DNA from 2 places in the Microbacterium sp. NPDC089188 genome. Region 2 is predicted to be linked to the other one. Evidence: predicted binding sites of a transcription regulator. Region 2 holds the regulator's gene; the other holds the start of a gene.

Region 1 (6,917 bases), on a different contig from region 2:
CCGGTCTGGTGCTCGCTGAACCCCGGGCGTGCGCTCTCGCGATCGGCCTCGGCCACGCCGCCCACGGCGACGCGACCGGCATACGTGGACTGCTGCGTGGAGTAGGAGCGGAAGGCGCTCAGATAACCGATCTCACCCACCCCCGCGTCGGAGGCCGCGCGGACCATCGCGCTGAGGGCTTCGGCGGGAGCGGCGCGCAGGGCCGACTGCTCCAGAGCGCGCACGTTCGACGGCATGACGAGGTCGCCCGGGTAGTAGTCGAGCGGATCGAGCGGGCGCTGCTTGTTGACGACGAGCCACTCACGATCCGGGTCGCTGAGCGAGACGCAGGGGGCGAGTCCGGATGCCACCGCGGAGCGGAACGCCGCCCCACCGCCCGCAGCGGCTATCGCGGCGGTGTCGTCGCCCTGCGAGAGGGCAGTGGTGAAGGCCGGGTCGTCGCACGGGGTGGCGGTCGCGGCGACGGCGGCGACCTGCGGAACCGGCAGCCCGTCGTCGGGGACGGCGGGGGGACCGGCGACCGCAGCCGACACGACGGAGGCGTCCGCCGCGGCCGAGCCCTCGGCATCCGCGCTGCGCCCGAGCGTCGCGGCCCCCACCACCACGGCACCCACCAGCACCGCGACCGCCGCCCCGGCGACGAGCGCGAGGCGCCGCCGGCGCCGGAGCGGCAGGGGGGCGAAGAGGTCGGGGAGCCGACCTCTCGTCGCGCCCCGCGGCGTCGCGGCCGGTTCGTCGGGCCGCGCCGGGAGCGCGAGGGCACCGGTCGCCGCTTCCCGCAACTGGCGTCGGGTGATGGGCGCCGGGGCCACCGATACAGCCGCCGTCGCGAGTCGCTCGGCCTCCGCGCGCGCGGCGCGGCGGGGAGAGAGCTCGGGATCGGGGGACATCACTGCGTCCATTGTCTCCCGGACGCCCGCTGCGGTCGACCCGTGGCAGGCCGGAGGTTGCCCGACTCACGTCGGCCCGGCAGTCTGGGGTCACCGTGAGCCGACCGGGGGGACCATGCTCGACGACGACGACCGCGCACTCATGCGCGCCATGAGCCGCTACTTCGAGACCGTGAACCGCGTCGTCGCCGACGACAGAGCAGGTGAGCGCACCCCGCTCGGCGAGGAGCTGAGCGCTCATCTCGGCGTGGACGTCACCACACTCCCGGTCACCACCGAGACCCTGTCGGCGCACCGCTACGTCGACGCCGACATCGCCCTGGATGAGCTCACCGAACGCGGCGGCGGACGCCTCATCGGCGTGACCGGGGGCGAGCAGCGGTTGCACGTGTCGGCATCCGAGCTGTTCGCGGGCCCCTACTCGCACTTCGCTCCCGGACCGGTGTCGTACGAGTCGCGCGACGTGAGCGCCACCGCCCAGCGGCGGGTCGTCTCGTTCGGCGTGCGGCTGCTCGCCTTCGACGGTCACCCGCTCGCGATCGTGCAGCGCTCGGCGAACCCGCGGTCGATGCCGTCGCAGCCCCAGCTCGAAGTGATCGGCGCGGACCCGGATGCCACGGCGGCGGCGCTCGTGGAGATCCGACGATTGATGATCGAGCGCAGCGTGCTGCGCGGCCACGTGCTGTCGTTCGTGCCGACCGAGTACGGGCACGAGGCCGGGGCCACCTTCCTGCCCCGCCCCGAGGTCGGCGCCGACGACATCGTGCTCGGCGAGGGGGTTCTGCAGCGGATCGTCGATCACGTCGTGGGTATCGGCGACCACCGCGAGGCCCTGCGCTCCGCCGGACAGCACCTCAAGCGCGGCGTCCTGCTCTACGGTCCTCCCGGCACCGGCAAGACGCTCACGGTGCGCCACCTGCTCGCCCGCACGCCGGAGACGACGGCCGTCGTGCTCACCGGATCGAGCATCCGCTTCATCACCGCGGCGGCCGAGATCGCGCGCACCTTCGCCCCCGCCCTCGTCGTGCTCGAAGACATCGACCTGGTGGCGGCCGATCGCGGCTTCTCGCCCGAGCCCGTGCTCTTCGACGTGCTCGACGCCCTGGACGGGTTGGAACCGGATGCCGACATCGCCTTCGTCATGACCACCAATCACGTGCAGATCCTCGAGGAGGCTCTCGCCGCCCGACCGGGTCGCGTCGACCTCGGCGTCGAGATCCCGCTCCCCGACGACGCCGACCGACGCCGACTGTTCCGTCGCTACGCCCAGGGTCTGCCGCTGTCGGCGGAGGCGATCGAGGCCGCAGCCGACCGCGCGCAGGGCACGACGGGCTCGTTCGCAAAGGAGCTGCTGCGCGGCACCGTGCTCCGCGCCGCCGTCCGGGGCGAGGAGGCACCGACCGATGACGATCTGACGGCGGCCCTCGACGAGCTCCTCGACTCGGGAGCCGCTCTGACGCGCGTGCTCCTGGGGGCACGGCCCGAAACCCCTCCACCGTCCCCCTCTGCGTACATCGCCACCGAGACCCCCTTCGTTCCGCGCCCCGGCGGCCCCTCGATGCAGGTGTCGCCCTCGGGGGAGATCGGCTACCACGACAAGACCGACGGCCACTGGGTCGCCCTCGACACCGTCGGCGACGACACGGTCGGTTCGATCGCGTTCGACCAGGAGGTCGAAGACCCGCTCGTCGACACCTCGGAGCCGACCCACGAGCTGAGCTTCCCGATGCCCGTCTGGCACACCGTCTACGCCGAGCTCGGCAACGCCGGCTCCGTCGAACGCGTCGGCGGCGACCCGGTCATCGCGGCCCGCACGGAACGGCTTCAAGCTGCCGGCAGCGCGGCGGCCGCGCGGCATCCCGGCCCCCTCGCTCCCAGCGGGTGGCCGCTCGACGACGCGGAATTGCCGGTGTCGCTGGCGGATGGGGACGAGGAGTTCTTGGTGGAGATCCTCGCGGGCGGGCAGCGCGTGACGCGCGGGATCCTGGCGGAGCCCGACCTGCCCGACCATGTACGACGCGAACAAGAGGAGTCCTTCACGGCGGGCGCAGAGGCCCTGCGGTTCATCGCGGCCCGTCTGCCCGACTGAGGTGGTCGCGACCGCTCGTCCCGCCGCGACACCTGCGCGCCGCGCGTCAGGCGATGCCGCTCGATGCGACCTCGGCCGCCGCGAAGAGGGCGACCACGATGCTCAGCACTCCCGCGACCAACAGGAGCGAGGGGTGCGCGAGCCCGATGACGACGCGCCGGGTGTGCGGCAGCTCGGTGAGGAACTCGTCGGGGATCCGATGGCGCTCGGGTACGCCCGCCCACCCGCGCAGGCGCGCGATGTAACCGACGCAGCGGAAGACGAGCACGGCCCAGAGCATCGCGACGATGAACGGCACGACCGCACCGAAGATCTCGAAGGCCTCGACCCACGCTTTCTCGGGATCGGCCCCGGTGTCCTCGGCCAGCTGCACCGCGACCGCCGCGCCGAGGACGACGGAGCCGACCCACAGGATCAGCGCGCCGAGGACCGCGAAGAACCGCGCGAAGAAGTGACCGAGGATGGACTCCTCGTACGCGAGATGCGTGCGCGGCGTCTGCGCGAGCACCAGCAGCGTCGCGCCGAGCGACGGCAGGGCGCCGAGCAGCGAGAGGACGACGCCGGCGGTCTCGTCTTCCACCCAGATCTCGCAGACCACGAGCAGCACCACCGCGACGCCGAGCCAGATCCATCCCGACAGGGTGGGATGCCGCACCACGAAGGAGGGATGCAGCGACTCCACCCGGCGCGCGGACCCGTTCACGAGCGTGTGCCCCCACACGTGCCGGTCCGCATCCATGTCCGCCCCCTGTCCACCCGCGCGGGGCGGGCTTCGCAGCCACAGTAGCGGTTCGCGGTTCGTGCATGCGGACGCATCTGGAGAGGTCGGCCTTGCTTCTGGGTAGAACATGTGTTCGACTGTTCGCATGAGGTGGCAGGGTCAGCAGTTGGGCGTCGACGACACGGCGGCGCTGCCCGGCATGGAGCGCATCGACGGTCTCGTCCGGTCGGTCACGACCCCCGAGTTCGCGGGGATGACGTTCCACGAGGTGCTGTGCAAGACCGCCCTGAACCGCGTGCCCGGCGCGTCGGCCATGCCGTTCGACTGGACGGTGAATCCGTACCGCGGCTGCAGCCATGCGTGCTCGTACTGCTTCGCCCGCAAGACGCACGAGTATCTCGACCTCGACTCCGGCGCCGATTTCGACTCGCAGATCGTGGTGAAGGTCAACGTCGCGGACGTTCTGCGGACCGAGTTGCAGCGCGGATCCTGGGCGCGCGAACCGGTCATGCTCGGCACGAACACCGACCCCTATCAGCGGGCCGAGGGGCGTTACCGCCTGATGCCCGACATCGTCGGCGCCCTCACCGACACCGGAACACCCTTCTCGATCCTCACGAAGGGCACGCTTCTGCGGCGCGATCTGCCGCTGCTGGCGGACGCCGCCCAGCAGGTGAAGGTGTCGCTCGCGATGTCGATCGCCGTCTTCGACGACGCTCTTCAGCACTCGATCGAGCCGGGGACCCCCAGCGCCGAGGCGCGCCTCGAGACGGTGCGCACCGCGACGGCGGCGGGATTCCGCGTGACGGTGTTCCTCATGCCGATCCTCCCCCACCTCACCGACTCGATCCCGGCGCTCGACGACGCCCTCGCCCGCCTGCGTGCGGCCGGCGCCACGAGGGTGGTCTACGGCGCACTGCACCTGCGCCCGGGCGCCAAGCAGTGGTTCTTCGAGTGGCTCGAACGCGAGCACCCGCACCTCGTGTCGTCCTACCGCGGCCTTTATCCCGGCGTCTCGGTCACCGCACCCAAGGCGTACCGCACGTGGCTCGGCAAGCGCCTCCGCCCGCTGTTGCGCCTGCACCGACTCGACGGGTGGGACGAAGACGACCACCCACGTGGTCGCCCACAACCGGGACTCGCGGCCCGCACCCCTGCCACGAGCCGCCTGGGGCCGGTTCGCGCGACCCGGGGCCCGATATCCCCTCGCCCCCGGGTCGCGCCGGCGAGCGAGCCGAGGCTGTTCTGACGGCGAAGGCCGGGACGTCGCGGCCACCGACGGCAACGGGAAAGCCCCCGCCGCGCGAACGCGAACGGGGGCTTACCGGTGTGACGGATTACGACGTGACGTCGGAGAGCTGACGACCCGAGATCTCCTCGAGCACGTCGTCGCCCAGCTGCGTCGGCTCGAACGGCGCCTCGATCTCCGCACGGTCGAGCAGCTCGGTCATCCGGCGCTGACGCTGACGCGTGATGAGCGTCACCACCGTGCCGCTGCGACCGGCGCGGCCGGTGCGGCCCGAACGGTGCAGGTACGTCTTGTACTCGTCGGGGGCGTCGGCCTGGATGACCAGATCGATGTCGTCGACGTGGATGCCGCGAGCGGCGACGTCGGTGGCCACGAGCACGTTGACGCGACCCGAGGTGAGCTTCTCGAGGTTGCGCGTGCGCTTCTGCTGGTTCAGGTCGCCGTGCAGCGCGACGGCGGCGATACCGGCGTCGTCGAACTGCTCGGCGAGCATCTCGGCGTAGGCCCGGGTGCGGGCGAACACGAGCGTCTTGCCCTCGCGATCGACGAGCGAGTCGAGGATCTGCGCCTTGTCGCGGTGCTCGATCACGAGCACGCGGTGCTCGATCGTGCTCGAGTCCTGGTCTTCACCGGCGACCTCGTAGACGGCCGGCTCGACGAGGAACTCGTCGACCAGGGCCGCGACCTCGCGGTCGAGCGTGGCCGAGAACAGCAGCTTCTGGCTGCCCTTCGCGGTGGCGCGCAGAATGCGCTGCACGGGCTCGAGGAAGCCGAGCTCGCACATGTGATCGGCCTCGTCGAGCACGGCGACCTGCACCTGCGAGAGATCGAGCTTCCCCTGGTTGAGCAGGTCTTCGATGCGACCCGGGGTGCCGATGATGATGTCGACGCCCTTCTTCAGCGCACCGACCTGACGCGCCTGGGGGACGCCGCCGTAGATCTGCGTGGTGAAGAGCCCCACGCTGCGGGCGATGACCTGCACCGTGCGGTCGATCTGCAGGGCGAGCTCGCGGGTCGGCGCGAGGATGAGCGCCTTCGGCGCGCGACCGAACTCACGACGCTGACCGGCCTGGGCGCGCAGGATGCTCTCGACGAGCGGCGCACCGAAGGCGATGGTCTTGCCCGAGCCGGTGCGGCCACGGGCCAGAACGTCGCGTCCCTCGAGGATCGGCGCCACGGTCGCGGCCTGGATCGGGAACGGCTTGTCGGCACCGAGGCCCGCGAGAGCGCGGACGATGTTGTCGCCGAGACCCAGCTCGGCGAAGCCGGCGCCGGTCACGGTCGCGGCATCCACCGCTTCGGCCTGCAGTCGCTCGTGCACGACGTCGACGCGCTGCTCGTGCTCGGCCGAGCGCTTCGGGCTGGCGTTCCAATCCGAGCGGCTCGGGCTGTCGGCGCGACGCGGACGCTCGTCGAACGAACGGGCGGGGCGGTCGCCGAAGTCGCGACGGGGGCGCTCGTCACGGTCGAACGACCGCGCGGGACGATCGTTGCGGTCGAAGGAACGCGCTGGACGCTCACCGGCGTCACGACGGGGACGGTCGTCCCGATCGAACGAACGCGCCGGGCGATCGTTGCGGTCGAACGAACGCGCCGGACGGTCGTTCCGGTCGAAGGACCGCGCGGCACGGTCGTTCCGGTCGAACGAACGCGCGGGACGGTCGTTGCGATCGAAGGAGCGCGCCGGACGGTCGTCACGGTCGAACGAACGCGCGGGACGGTCGTTCCGGTCGAAGGAACGGGCCGGGCGCTCACCCGCGTCACGACGCGGACGCTCGTCACGATCGAACGAACGCGCCGAACGCTCGCTGCGGTCGAACGAACGCGCCGGACGGTCGTTCCGGTCGAAGGAACGGGCCGGGCGCTCACCCGCGTCACGACGCGGACGCTCGTCACCATCGAACGAACGCGCCGGGCGCTCGTTCCGGTCGAAGGACCGGGCGGGACGCTCGTTCCGATCGAAGGACC
Region 2 (6,917 bases):
CGCCCGGAAGGCGTCGGCTCAGTCGAGCTCGAGCGCGGGGATACCCGGGGTCTCGAAGCCGAACACCGCGCCGAGGAAGCCGAGTTCGCGCTCGAGGGAGTCGATCACCGTCTCCGACCGGCGGAACCCGTGCCCCTCGCCCTCGTACAGGACGTACGCGTGCGGGACGCCGTGCGCCGTCAGGGCGTCGCGGATGGCCTCCGCCTGCGACGGGGGGACCACCCGGTCTTCCGATCCCTGCAGGATCAGCAGCGGCACACGGAAGAGCTCCGGGCGGCTCAGGGGTGAGCGCTCGACGTACACGGCCTCGGCATCGGGCAGAGGCCCGATGAGCCCGTCGAGGTAGCGCGCCTCGAAGTCGTGGGTGTCTTCCGCGAGGGCGCGTGCGTCGCCCACCCCGTAGCGGGAGATGCCGGCTGCGAACACGTCGGTGCGCGTGACGGCGGCGAGCACCGTCCAGCCCCCGGCCGAGCCTCCCGCGATGGCGAGGCGCTCGGGGTCGGCGAGTCCCGCTTCCGCGAGGGCGGATGCCGCGGCGGCGACGTCATCGACGTCGACCGCGCCCCACTGTCCCTTCAGGCGGTCCCGATAGGCGCGCCCGTAGCCGGTGGAACCGCCGTAGTTGACGTCGAGGACGCCGATACCCCGGCTCGTGAAGAACGCCGTCTTCGCCGACGGAGCGGGGCCGACGTGCGAGGTGGGTCCGCCGTGGACGAGCACGACGTACGGCGGGCGCTCGCCTGTCACGGGGGCGACGTCGGGGTTGGTGGGGGCGTAGGCGAAAGCGTGCACCGGACCGTGCGGTCCGTCCGTCGACAGCGCGCGGGCCGTCGGCATCCATTCGTCTCCCCACGGGCCGGCGCCTCCCGTCACGAGGTCGACAGCGCCGGAATCGAGGTCGACGATCCAGAGGCCCGATCGCCCGCCGGCGTCCGAACCCGAGACGAGCACCTGCGACCCGCGGGCGTCGTCGATCGCGGCGCCGGCGACGACGGGGACGTCGAGGGGACGGACGCCGCTCGGTGCGATCTCGACGACCTCATCGGCCCCGTTCGTCCGGACGGCGACGACGCGCCCGTCGTCGGCCGCTCCGAACCACCGGGTTCCGAGTACCCACAGGCCCCCGCCGGTGTCGGCGTCCGCCGGGGCGAGCGGCTGCGCATCGCCGTCGAGGGGGCGACGGAAGAGGTTCCATCGGCCTTCGGGATCGTCCGCGTAGAGGAGCTCGTCGTCCGCGATCCACACGGGTTGCACGGGCGCGCGGTGCGCACCGCCCGCGACGTCGTGGACCTCGCCCGTCTCGAGGTCGGCGACGCGGAGGACGGTGGCATCCCACGGCATGTCGGGGTGATCCCAGGCCACCCAGGCCAGGCGGCGACCGTCGGGCGAGAGGGCCGGCTGGGCCAGGAAGTCACTGCCCTCGGCGAGGACCTCCGCCGGCCCGTCGAGGGGGATGCGGACGATGGCCCGGGCCGGGACCCGCGACGACCCGTGGGTCTCGCGCACGGCGAGGAGGACCCCGTGCTCCCAGCGCAGTCCGCCGTGTCGCACGGCGTCGTCGGCGGGGGTCAGCGGGCGCGAGGTCTCGCCCGGGCGGAGCGCGTAGACCCGCTGGTCGGCCTTCTCGACGTAGTACAGCTCCCCGTCGTCGGACGCCGTCCAGGCGCCGCCACCGTACTCGTGCACCGCGGAGCGCGCGTCGGCGGGTGCGGGAAGCACCGTCTCGACGGAGCCGTCGCCGCGGCGACGCTTCACGGCGACGCGACCGGCCTCGTGGGGGACGGACTCGCCCCACCACACCTCGTCTCCCACCAGTCGTGCGCCGTCGACGCGCGGCGAGGCCTGGGCGACGGACGCGGGCGTGATCGGGGAGGGCCAGGAACCGTAGGGGAGGGTGTCAGCCATGACTCCAGCCTAGGCAGGGCATCCGACATCGACGGAGATCCCCGGTACTCGCGACGAGCGAGCCGAGAGGGGCGGATGCCACGCCCGAGCGCGCATCCGGCCCCGGGGCGGGGAAGGTCAGACGGCGCGCAGGACGGCGACGACGCGGCCGAGCACGACGGCCTCGTCGCCCAGGATCGGCTCGAACGCGCTGTTGCGGGGGAGCAGCCAGGTGTGGCCGTCGCGGCGGCGGAACGTCTTCACGGTCGCCTCGCCGTCGAGCATCGCGGCGACGATCTCGCCGTTCTCGGCCGTCGCCTGCGATCGCACGACGACCCAGTCGCCGTCGCAGATGGCGGCGTCGATCATCGAGTCGCCCGACACCTTGAGCATGAAGAGCTCGCCCTTGCCCACCAGTTGGCGGGGGAGGGGGAAGATCTCCTCCACCTGCTGGTCGGCGGTGATGGGCACGCCGGCGGCGATGCGGCCGACGAGGGGCACGAGGGCGGCGTCGCCCAGCGCGGGAGCCGTGTCGGCCGGGTTCTCGGCGGCGGCACCGGGGAGGTCGATGAGGACCTCCATGGCGCGCGTCTTGCCCGGGTCGCGCCGCAGGTAGCCGCTCAGTTCCAGCTGGTTGAGCTGGTGGGTCACGCTCGACAGCGACTTCAGGCCGACCGCGTCGCCGATCTCGCGCATGCTCGGCGGGTAGCCGTGCCGGGCGATCGATCGCTGGATGACCTCGAGGATGGCGAGCTGCTTGTCGCTCAGGTTCTTGCGTCGCCGAGTCTGCGGACGTTCGCGGCCGGCGGCGGTCGTCGCGTCGGTCATCTGTGCTCCCCTCGCGCCGCTGTCGATGCGGCGGAAATTCGAATGTCGGAGGTTGGTGATGAGGTCTCCGTGTCGAAACCGTATCCGGTGAACGAGCCGGAAGGCAGGGAACGGCGCGCGTGTCGCGTTCGATCCGTCTGCGATATCCGCGGTCTTGACACATCGAAAGTATCGAAGATAGATTCGGAATACAGATTCGCACCCCCGCCCTCCCGGCCGAGGGCGGGGTGCGAATCTCTCCCCACCGAGGAGCACATCATGAGCAGCATCGCCATCACCGCCCCGACCACCCGCCTGCGCATCACCGCGCGCGGACGCCGTGTCGTCGCGTTCCTGGTCGCCCTTCCCCTCGCCATCGCCCTGGGTTTCGCCGTCGTCGGCGGGGGAGCCGCGCTCGCCTCGAACGAGGCCGGGGCGCCCGTCGGGTCGTTCACCGAGATCACCGTCATGAGCGGCGAGACGTTGTGGTCGATCGCCGAGGAGCTCGCGCCCGCGGCCGACCCGCGCGATGTGGTCGCCGAGATCTCGCGTCTCAACGCCCTGTCCGGCGGTTCCGTCACGGCGGGTCAGCGCATCGCCATCCCCGCCGAATACGCTCCCGCGAACTGACCGTCCGCACGGGATCGACGCCGACGGCAGGGGCGATCCGCCCGACCCGCGAGCGTGATCCGTCGGTGTCACCGCCGCCTACGATGGGTGAGGTGAACGTACGCCTCGACGACCTCCCGCTTCGCGACGATCTCCGGGGCATGACGCCCTATGGGGCACCGCAGGCCGCGCTGCCCGTGGCGCTGAACGTGAACGAGAACACGCACCCCGTTCCGTCCGAAGTCGCCGACGACATCCTGGATGCCGTGGCTCGCGCCCTCCGCGATGTCAACCGGTATCCCGACCGCGAATTCACCACTCTCCGTGAGGCCTTCGCGCAGTACCTCGGGCACGGACTGAACCCCGATCAGATCTGGGCGGCCAACGGCTCGAACGAGGTCCTCCAACACATCCTCCAGGCGTTCGGCGGTCCTGGCCGCACGGCGATGGGATTCGCCCCCACCTACTCGATGTACCCGATCCTCACCCGCGCCACGGGCGCCCGGTGGATCGCCGGGGAGCGCGCGCACGACTTCACCCTCTCCGCCGAGTCCGCGGCGACGCAGGTGCGCGAGCAGCGTCCCGACATCGTCTTCCTCTGCGCCCCCAACAACCCCACGGGCACCCCCCTGCGCCTCGACGTCATCGAGGCCGTGTACGACGCCTTCGAGGGGGTCGTCATCGTCGACGAGGCCTACGAGGAGTTCGCCCCGCGCGATGAGCCGTCGGCCATCTCGCTGCTGCCCGGGCGCCCGCGGCTGGTCGTCTCGCGCACCATGAGCAAGGCGTTCGCCTTTGCGGGAGCCCGCGTCGGCTACCTCGCCGCCGACCCGGCGTTCGTCGACGCGCTCCGCCTGGTACGGCTGCCGTACCACCTCAGCGCGCTGACGCAGGCCGCCGCGACGGCCGCTCTCGGGCACGCCGACACCATGCTCTCGATGGTCGACGAGATCGTCGCGCAGCGCGACCGCATCTCGGCGACCGTGTCGGCGCTGGGGTACACGGCGCACGAGTCCTGGACGAACTTCGTCCTCTTCGGGGGCGTCGACGATCCCGCCGCGACGTGGAAGGCGCTCTACGACCGGGGCGTGCTGATCCGCGACGTCGGCATCCCCCACCACCTCCGCGTCTCGGCCGGAACGGCCGACGAGACCACCGCGTTCCTGGACGCCCTCGCCTCGATAGGATCCCGAGCATGACCGCCCCCGCCACCCCCCGCACCGCCTCGATCACGCGCGAGACGAGCGAGTCCCGCGTCGAGCTCGAGCTCGACCTCGACGGTCGCGGCGTCAGCGACATCTCCACGAGCGTCCCGTTCTTCGATCACATGCTGACGGCGTTCGCGAAGCACTCCCTGACCGACCTGCGCGTGCGCGCGACGGGCGACACCCACATCGACGCGCACCACACCGTCGAAGACACCTCCATCGTCCTGGGCCAGGCGATCCGCCAGGCGCTCGGAGACAAGTCCGGCATCGCGCGGTACGGCGACGCGCTCGTTCCGCTCGACGAAGCTCTGGCGCAGGCGGTCGTCGACATCAGCGGACGCCCCTACCTCGTGCACACGGGGGAGCCCGCGGGCTTCGAGCACCACCTGATCGGCGGGCACTTCACCGGCTCGCTCGTGCGCCACTCGTTCGAGGCCATCTCGATCCACGGCGGCCTCACCGTGCACGTGCGCGTCGTCGGGGGACGCGATCCGCACCACATCGCCGAGGCGGAGTACAAGGCGTTCGCGCGTGCCTTCCGTCAGGCCAAGGCCCTCGACCCGTTCGTCGACGGCATCCCGAGCACGAAGGGCGCGCTGTGACGGCCAAGCCGGTCGTCGCCGTCCTCGATTACGGCTCGGGCAACGTCCACTCCGCGGTCAAGGCGCTCGTCGAAGCCGGAGCCGACGCGCGGCTGACATCCGACCGCTCGTTGCTGATGGACGCCGACGGCCTCCTCGTCCCCGGCGTCGGCGCGTTCAGCGCCGTCATGGGCGCCCTGAACGCCAGTCGTGGGGGCGAGATCATCGATCGGCGGCTCGCGGGCGGTCGTCCGGTGCTCGGCATCTGCGTCGGCATGCAGGTGATGTTCGAGCGCGGCATCGAGCGCGGCACAGACACGCCCGGACTCGGTGAGTGGCCGGGCACCGTCGACGAGCTCGCCGCCCCCGTGCTGCCGCACATGGGTTGGAACACGGTCGCCGCGGGGGAGGGATCGCGTCTTTTCGAGGGCATCGAACGGGAGCGCTTCTACTTCGTCCACTCGTACGCGGCGCAGGAGTGGTCGCTCGAGGTCACGCCGCCGTTCCCGCAGCCCGCCGTGACGTGGTGCACGTACGGTGCCCCCTTCATCGCCGCGGTCGAGAACGGTCCACTGGCCGCGACGCAGTTCCACCCCGAGAAGTCGGGAGATGCCGGCATCCGTCTTCTCGCCAATTGGATCGACGGCCTGCGCACGACTACTGTGTGACCTCGTGCCCGGGGCTGGCGAGAGGCGCCTACCGGCACGAGGAGCCATGAACGATTTCGCGTCCACGCCCGAGCTTGTCCTTCTTCCCGCGGTCGACGTGGCCGATGGGAAGGCCGTCCGTCTTACCCAGGGGGAGGCGGGCACCGAGACCAGCTACGGCGACCCCGTCGACGCCGCGGCCGACTTCGCGCGTCAGGGCGCGCAGTGGATCCACCTCGTGGACCTCGATGCCGCCTTCGGACGCGGCAGCAACGCGAATGTCATGCGCAAGGTCATCAAGCAGGTCAAGGGCGTGCAGGTCGAGCTGTCGGGCGGCATCCGCGACGACCGCTCCCTCGAAGCCGCCCTCGAAAGCGGTGCGACCCGCATCAACCTCGGCACGGCCGCGCTCGAGAACCCCGAGTGGGCCGCCGACGTCATCAACCGCTACGGCGAGGCGATCGCCGTCGGGCTCGACGTGCGCGGCACGACCCTCGCGGCGCGCGGTTGGACCCGCGACGGCGGTGACCTGTGGACCGTCCTGCAGCGCCTGGAAGACGCGGGCTGCAGCCGCTACGTCGTGACCGACGTGACGAAGGACGGCACGCTGCGCGGTCCCAACATCGAGCTTCTGCGCGAGATGACCCAGCGCACCCCCAAGCCCATCGTCGCCTCCGGCGGCGTGTCGAGCCTCGACGACATCGCGGCGCTCCGCGAGCTCGTGCCGCTGGGCGTCGAGGGCGCCATCGTGGGCAAGGCCCTCTACGCGGGACAGTTCACCCTCGCTGAGGCGCTGGATGTCGCCGGACACTGACGGTCCTCGCGCCGGCGGTCCCCACGACCACGGGCACCGCGCCGATTCCGCGGGCGTTCCCTGGGAGGGGCGTCGTTTCGAGTCGAACCCGCACTCCGGTGACGACGGCTCGGCCGACCCGGCGCTGCTCGCTGCTCTCGTCGCGTTCCGCGCGGGCGACGGCGACGCGCGCGCCGTCGTCGACGCCTATCGCGACGCGCGACTGCTGATCCCGCTGGTCGCCGAGAAGGGCGACCACGGTATCGGTGCTCACGGCCTCGAGGTCGACAAGACGCAGGAGTTGTCGATCGTGACGGTCGCCGCCCCCGACGGTCGCAAGGTGCTCCCCGTGTTCACCTCGGTGACCGCCCTGCAGACCTGGGATGCC

What was found. The regulator LexA, encoded in region 2, represses DNA repair genes until DNA is damaged. The targets are predictions, from matches to a motif close to TCGAACANNTGTTCGA.
Region 1: a site for LexA is predicted at 3,822-3,837, ahead of AB0N80_RS04005 (Rv2578c family radical SAM protein). Genes of this name have one in related genera too.

The regions. Positions count from the first base shown of each region.
Region 1 is NZ_JBFBHH010000001.1:867,531-874,447, reverse strand. It holds gene AB0N80_RS04020 (M15 family metallopeptidase) at 1-890, opposite strand, end outside; gene AB0N80_RS04015 (AAA family ATPase) at 1,006-2,979, shown strand; gene AB0N80_RS04010 (hypothetical protein) at 3,026-3,718, opposite strand; gene AB0N80_RS04005 (Rv2578c family radical SAM protein) at 3,846-4,949, shown strand; gene AB0N80_RS04000 (DEAD/DEAH box helicase) at 5,038-6,917, opposite strand, start outside.
Region 2 is NZ_JBFBHH010000003.1:436,585-443,501, forward strand. It holds gene AB0N80_RS11950 (prolyl oligopeptidase family serine peptidase) at 19-1,905, opposite strand; gene lexA (transcriptional repressor LexA) at 2,023-2,712, opposite strand; gene AB0N80_RS11960 (LysM peptidoglycan-binding domain-containing protein) at 2,971-3,321, shown strand; gene AB0N80_RS11965 (histidinol-phosphate transaminase) at 3,405-4,499, shown strand; gene hisB (imidazoleglycerol-phosphate dehydratase HisB) at 4,496-5,110, shown strand; gene hisH (imidazole glycerol phosphate synthase subunit HisH) at 5,107-5,757, shown strand; gene priA (bifunctional 1-(5-phosphoribosyl)-5-((5-phosphoribosylamino)methylideneamino)imidazole-4-carboxamide isomerase/phosphoribosylanthranilate isomerase PriA) at 5,804-6,550, shown strand; gene AB0N80_RS11985 (SseB family protein) at 6,534-6,917, shown strand, end outside.